One region of the Faecalibacillus sp. H12 genome, then DNA from elsewhere that is predicted to be linked to it. Evidence: riboswitches for the same ligand, from Rfam matches in the RefSeq annotation. Region 1 holds a riboswitch; the other holds the start of a gene.
What was found. Region 1 has a riboswitch for thiamine pyrophosphate ahead of HUU89_RS04620 (energy-coupled thiamine transporter ThiT). Riboswitches for the same ligand answer to the same signal wherever they lie in the genome.
Positions count from the first base shown of each region.

Region 2: another riboswitch for thiamine pyrophosphate. It lies ahead of thiE (thiamine phosphate synthase); the one in region 1 lies ahead of HUU89_RS04620 (energy-coupled thiamine transporter ThiT).

Region 1 covers NZ_JABWDK010000002.1:314,810-318,475, reverse strand. Annotated here, with positions in the region: gene tsaE (tRNA (adenosine(37)-N6)-threonylcarbamoyltransferase complex ATPase subunit type 1 TsaE) at 1-367, opposite strand, end outside; gene HUU89_RS04625 (DUF402 domain-containing protein) at 342-899, opposite strand; gene HUU89_RS04620 (energy-coupled thiamine transporter ThiT) at 979-1,494, opposite strand; TPP riboswitch at 1,551-1,651, opposite strand; gene HUU89_RS04615 (acetate/propionate family kinase) at 1,750-2,940, shown strand; gene HUU89_RS04610 (hypothetical protein) at 2,972-3,529, opposite strand.
Region 2 covers NZ_JABWDK010000036.1:10,296-13,961, reverse strand. Annotated here, with positions in the region: gene HUU89_RS13085 (NADP-dependent malic enzyme) at 1-323, opposite strand, end outside; gene thiD (bifunctional hydroxymethylpyrimidine kinase/phosphomethylpyrimidine kinase) at 368-1,159, opposite strand; partial or broken gene thiE (thiamine phosphate synthase) at 1,214-1,801, opposite strand; TPP riboswitch at 1,873-1,970, opposite strand; gene HUU89_RS13075 (hypothetical protein) at 2,051-2,338, shown strand; gene HUU89_RS13070 (SIR2 family NAD-dependent protein deacylase) at 2,679-3,509, opposite strand; gene HUU89_RS13065 (protein-ADP-ribose hydrolase) at 3,490-3,666, opposite strand, start outside.

The DNA.
Region 1 (3,666 bases):
TTATCGTCATTGCTAAACGTTCTTGAGGTAAAATATCTTCTAAAAATTCTGGCCATTCAACCACACAAATATCATCACTATCAAAAATTTCTTCAAAGCCTAAATCTTCACTTTGTCCTTCTAAGCGATAAGCATCAAAATGAGATAATTGATAATTTCCTTGATATTGTTTTAAAATTGTAAAAGTTGGTGAATTAATAATTCTTTTAATTCCTAAACCCTTTCCTATTCCCTTAGTAAAGGTTGTTTTGCCTGCACCCAAATCACCATTAAGTGTCAATAACATATGCGGTTTTAGTAATTTTCCTAAATATTCACCAAAAGCTAATGTTTCATCTCTATTATTTATAGTAATCACTTTTTCCATAATAACCCTCTTTTAAATCTTGATAAAAACCATACCATTTCTTAGTAAAATTCTGATCAAATGGTCCTCCCTTTTTTACCGCTAAATCAATCAAAACATCTAGTTGTTTCTTTAAAATTTTGTCTAATTCATCACTATAGCCCATTTCACGAGCATGTTGACGATATTCTTCTTGATCTAAAATGCGATAGTTTCCATCTGGAAATACTTTTAAATCTAAATCATAATCAATATATTTTAAAGCCTCTCCATCATATAAAGTTGGTGAAGCAATATTACTATAATAATACACTCCTGTTTTTCTAATCATACAAATTACATTGTACCATTTATGTTTGGGCATATACCAAATAGCAGGTTCACGTGTATGCCACATTCTGCCATCTGATTCTGTCACCAATGTCCGATTATTAATAACAATGTAATGATCATCCGTTTCTTGTAAAACAAGTCCCTTTGACCAACATCTATGTATTTTACCATTATGTTTATATCCATGTATTAAGATTTTCTTTCCTACAATATCTTCCACAGCAAACGACTCCTTATTAACATTTACATTATACACAAATTCATCTTTCTTTCAAAGAAAAAAAGACTCGAAACGAGTCTTATAAATGAACTGCTTTTTTAAGTCTTGGATATAAAATCACAAACAAAATAAAGCAAGCAATGATTGTTGCAATATTATAAGGTAAGTTATAAGTTAAGTTTGCTTGTAATGGTGTTTGGAAAGCATACCATCCTGAAATCAAATGACAAATTGTTTTCAAAGCACCCGTAATAACAATTCCAATTGGTAATTCATACTTACCTACTTTTAATAAAGGAATAAGTGGTGTAAGTCCAATTAAAACCATTGGTAATAAATAATCAAAGATTACCGATAAAGGACCATAAAATGTTGCAAGTCCTAAAGCAAAATGTAGACCTAAACAAACAAGTGAAACAATCAAACTGTAACCCCAATTCATCAAATAGCCACATAAAATAATTGCAACAAGTGAAAAAGCACAGTTACCACCTTTTGGCATCTCATAAAATTTTGTGCAATATTCTAAAACAACTTGCATTGCCGCAAACATTGCCATATAAGCCATATTCTTCGTAGTTAATTTAATTTCCATAGTCATCCTCCTTTAAATGAGGCAAAATAAAAACCTTTTTACATACGCAAAAAGGCAAATAAACTATTTTGCACTCTCTACGCTAGCATTACCTAGTTCAGATTATAAGGGACAAGGTTTTCACCTTTCTCAGCATTTTGCGCCCCTGGCAAGTCTTATTATAAATCAATCTCTTCTTTTTTCAATCTTTTTATAGTTTTTTCTTCCTTGTCGGTGTTATAATGGAAAAGTATTAATAAGGAGGACTTGAATGTTATGTCAAAAATTATTTCCGTAAACGCTGGAAGTTCATCTTTAAAATTCCAATTATTTGAAATGGATGATGAAACTGTTATTACTTCTGGTGTTATTGAAAGAATTGGTTTAGAAGATTCTATTTTTACTATTAAGTATAATGGAGAAAAAGATGTCACAACTTTACCAATCGAAAACCATAAAGTTGCTGTTCAACTTTTATTAGACACTTTAATCAAAAAAGAAATTGTTAAGGACCTAGATGAAATCAAAGGTGTTGGACATCGTGTTGTCCAAGGTGGTGCTTATTTTGATCAATCAGTCATTATTGATGAAGATGTTGTTTCTAAAATTGATGAATTAAAATCATTAGCCCCTTTACACAATCCTGCTCATTTAACTGGATACTATGCTTTTAAAGAAGCTATTCCTAATGCTGGTGCTGTTGCTGTATTTGATACAGCTTTCCATCAAACATTAGAACCAAAAAGTTATATTTATCCAATTCCTTACAAATATTATGTAGAAAACAAAGTACGTAAATACGGTGCTCATGGAACAAGCCATTTCTATGTTTCATCTCGTTGTCGTGAAATGATGGGAAACCCTGAACACTCACGTATTATCGTTGCTCACTTAGGAGCTGGTGGTTCTTTAACTGCTGTTAAAGATGGTAAATCAATCAATACATCTATGGGATTTACACCTCTTGCTGGTATTATGATGGGAACACGTTCTGGAGATGTTGATCCTTCAGTTATCGATTATTTAATCGAAGAAGTTGGTTTAGATATGAAAGAAGTCATCAAGATGCTTAATAAAGAATCTGGATTACTTGGTGTTTCTGGTGTATCAAGTGACTTTAGAGATGTACAAGAAGCTGCTGCCAACGGTAATGAAAGAGCGCAACTTGCCTTGGATATTTTCTTTAGAAGAGTTATTGCTTATATTGGTCGTTACTTCATTGCTTTAGGTGGAGTTGATGCTATTTGTTTTACAGCAGGTATTGGAGAAAACTCATTCTTTGCAAGAAAAGAAATTTGTAATTTATTAGCTGAAGCTTTAGGTATTGAAATTGATGATGATGCAAACGTTAATGGTAAAGGTGATCGTTTAATTTCTACGCCAAATAGTAAAGTTAAAGTTTACGTTATTCCAACAAACGAAGAATTAGTTATCGCTAGAGATACTAAGAGGTTGTTAAATTTATAAGATAAAAGAAAGGTCTCCCTCGTGAGACCTTTTAATATTCATCATCTTCATCAAAAATAATATGTTTTATGTGATTTTCTATTTCTTTTTTATCTGTAATTACATTGCAAAATCTTTTTCTAATATCTAATCTTTGGAGATCAACAACACGCATATCACTCAACTGCATACGACTCCTTATTGGATATTTTCTTATTTTTGCACGAATATCTAATTCATATTCAGTTGCTTCTGGCGAATCTTCTTTAATAGATGTACAGGGAATAACGAGCATTTTCGATCCAAAATCTTTTAAAACGTAGCACCAATGCCCATCCATCAATTCTTTAGGAAATCCTCTACCAATATTAAAATAGGCCATTTGGTGAACCATAGGTCGACGAGAAACATGATAATAAGTTTGATCAGGTTCTGGATTCTCTTCTTCAACTAATTGACAATAAAAATATTCTAATTGTCTTGTTTGATGCAACAAAGAATAGGTATACTTTTCTACATCATAGCATTCTGTTTCTTTCAAATTTTTTAATGATTTTTTCATTTCGTCCATATTATATTCTACAGACATCTCACTTTTTTTATTTTCCATAAAAATACCTCCATTATTATATCGCCTAAAAAAATCATTTTTTCTTCTTTTTTTCTTCTTTTTTTAAAAAATTTGTAGTTGATTTATAAATAAGTACTCTATATAATAGATGCGGTTATAAAATGAGATTTGAAAAT
Region 2 (3,666 bases), on a different contig from region 1:
AAACAAATAGGTACCGCATTGACATCTCCGAATTTTTTAAATAGAGCAGCTTTTCCTTCCATGACTGGAATCGAAGCTTTGGCTCCAATATTTCCAAGTCCTAAAACAGCTGTTCCATTTGAGACAACAGCAATTGTATTTGATTTTGTTGTATAACGATAAACATCTTCTTCATTTTCAGCAATCTTACGACAAGGTTCAGCAACCCCTGGCGTATAAACAACAGACATATCATCCATTGTATTAATTTCACAATTTAATTCCGTATGTATTTTCCCTTGATGTTTTTCATGTAATTTCAAGGCTTCTTCATAATAATTCATTTTCATCACCCGCCACTATTATACCTATAAAATAGACAATTCGTCTAATCTTTTTTATCTAAAACATAACCATGATCCATTGGTCCTTGTCCTTGTCCTAAATCAAGCATTGCCGCAAGCGCTCCCGAAATATAATCTTTAGCTTTTTTAACAGCATTTTCCAAATTTTCACCTCGTGCTAAATAAGAAGCAATCGCACTTGATAAAGTACATCCCGTACCATGAGTATTATTGTTATTAATACGTTTTCCTTTAAACCATTGATAATTACCTTCTTTATAAAGTAAATCATTGGCATCATTGATTTGATGTCCGCCTTTAAGTAATACTGCACAATGATAATGATCTCCAATATATTTAGCTGCTGTTAACATTTCTTCTTCATTATTGATTTTTAATCCTGATAAAACTTCGGCTTCAGGAATATTTGGTGTTAAAACCGATGCGAGTGGGAAGAGATTTTCTTTTAATGTATCAATAGCTTCATCACTAATAAGTTTTGCCCCACTTGTAGCCACCATCACAGGATCAACAACGATATTACGTGCATGATATTGTTTTAACTTTCCACTAATAGATAAAATGACTTCTTTTTGAGAAACCATTCCAATTTTAACAGCCATTGGATAAATATCTGTAAACACACTATCCATTTGACTAGCCACAAAAGAAGCATCAACATCATAAATAGTATCCACTCCTGTAGTATTTTGAGCTGTTAGTGCTGCAATAACCGACATGGCATAAACACGATTAGCAAGCATTGTTTTTAAATCTGCCTGAATTCCTGCACCTCCACTACTATCACTACCTGCAATTGTAAGGCAAGTTGGCATTTTATTAGAGATAACTCTTTGAATTTTATCTTTTAATAGGCTACTTGCTTTTTGGATATCATTACTTCCAAAAATACTTGAAACGATAGCAACACCATCAATAGCAACCCCCATAAATTCTAAGATATTCACTTGATTAATACCACCAATAGCAACCACAGGAATATCAACTTTTTGACAAATTTCATTTAATGTTTCCATTGAAATATTTTGTGCATCATCTTTTGTTTGAGTTGCAAAAATAGCTCCGACACCTAAATAATCAGCCCCATTTTCTAAAGCTATTTTTGCTTCTTCATAATTATGTGCAGATACACCAATAATTTTATCTTCACCTAATATTTTTCTTGCTTCTTTTAAATTTAAATCATCTTGCCCAATATGGACCCCATCTGCATCAATTTCTTTACACAATTCAACATCATCATTAATAATCAAAGGAACATGATGTTTTTGACACACACTTTGAACATCCAATGCTTCTTGTTTAAATGATTCATGTGTCATTTCTTTTTCTCTTAGTTGAATCATTGTTACACCACCAAGAATGGCTTCTTCAACTAATTCCGACATTTTTCTTCCTTTTAAATATTTTGAATCTGTTACTCCATACAATAATAAATCTTCTTTATTTAATTTCATCAAATTTCCTTCTTTCTTTACAATATTCTTTTTTTATTTCCCTGGAAATAAAAAGAGAGTCCTGTTGAACTCTGTTAACGTCTATATCTCCTACGTTGGCATTATCCAAATCAGGTTATGGGTCTAAGTCAATACTTACTCTCAGCAAAAAGCTCCCCGTTTCCTTTATTATAATTTTTTTAATAAAAATTGTCTATTTTTATTCATATTATTTATGCTTTTGTTCAAACTATAAAAGGAGGTGCTTTCATGAAATTATGTATTACAGCAGGTAACTATCACATTTTTAAATTAATGATTAAAAATCATAAAGATTCTCGCATTCAATTAAAAAACATTCATCCTTTAGATTTTGACCTTGTTTTTGATGTTTATACATCTTTAGATCAAAAAACAGTTATTTCTATACTTAGCCATGAATTACGTTATTCCCCTTTTATGTATCTATGCCCGGGTTTTAAAGTCATTCCTTTAAAAAAACGTCTTCCTCATGGTACAAAAGAATCAACTACTCCTTTAAATCTTTCTTTTAATTGAATAATTTATATTAAAAAACAGTTTGAGATAGCATCTATTTCAAACTGTTTATTTTTTAATTAATAATTTTTAAAACATCTTCTTCACTTGTTACATTAAGTTTTTTCTAGTGATGTATTTGTGTCAAACTTGTTTCATTTCTATGATTATTTTAGTTTTCCTCTTTTTTCTTTCAATGGACAAATAGTTCAAAATATTTTCCATTAAATTTATTTTTTATTGATCAACATATAGCAAAAAGATGATGTTTTTACGCACCATCTTATTTTTTTAATTGGAATCCATATTTTAACGGGTCTTCTGGATCTATCACAAGTTGATTAAAAACTGTATAAATATACTATTTTTCCAATTTAATTTTTAATAAACCATCAATAACATTCTTTATATCTTCACTTATACAATATGCTCTTTTTTCCATGGATTGAGGACAATAAGTATCTTTATTAATACAAATATAAGTTGCATTTTTATTTCTTTCAACAAATCTAAAAAATGGATATTTAATAATACCTGGTGTATTTTGTCCTACACCTAATTCAAGATAAACAATTTTTAAATCTTGATGTCTTCTGATAAAATCTTGATATCTAAAATAAGCTTGATGCCATCCTTCATCTTCAACAAAAGTATCATCACATCTTAAATTCATTGTCATTGGTTTTCCACAATGAGGACAATAAGGAATTAAAGATGTAGGAATTTTCATATCCTTTTGTTGTTCAATCATCTTTTTAATAAGTTCTTCATTATCATATGTTTCTTGATGACAAGGAGATGAACATTGAAATAAGCCATAATCCCCTTGTGTATAAAATAATCTTTGTTTATCAAAATTTGCTTTTTGAAAACAATGATCCACATTAGTTGTTAAAACAAAATAATCTTTATCTTTAACAAGTTGAAAGAGTTTTTGATATAAATCTAAATGATCTACATATCGATTGTAATAAACTTGTCTTGACCACCAAGCCCAATATTCTTCTAAAGTATCATAAGGATAAAAACCTCCTGAATACATATCATGAATTCCATATTTTTCTTCAAAATCACTAAAATACCTATTAAATCTTTCTCCTGCATATTCATATCCAGCAGCCGTAGAAAGTCCTGCACCTGCTCCAATAACAATAGCATCCGCTTCTTGTATTTTAGCGCAAATATCTTTCATAGATGTCTCGATCTTCGTCTTTGAAAACATTAAAAATCACCTTCTTTATACTTGTTTCATTTTTTAAATATTCTTTAACTGTTTTAATTGCAATCTTTGTTGCAAGTTCTTTAGGAAAGTGGAATTCACCAGTAGAAATACAACAAAAAGCAATACT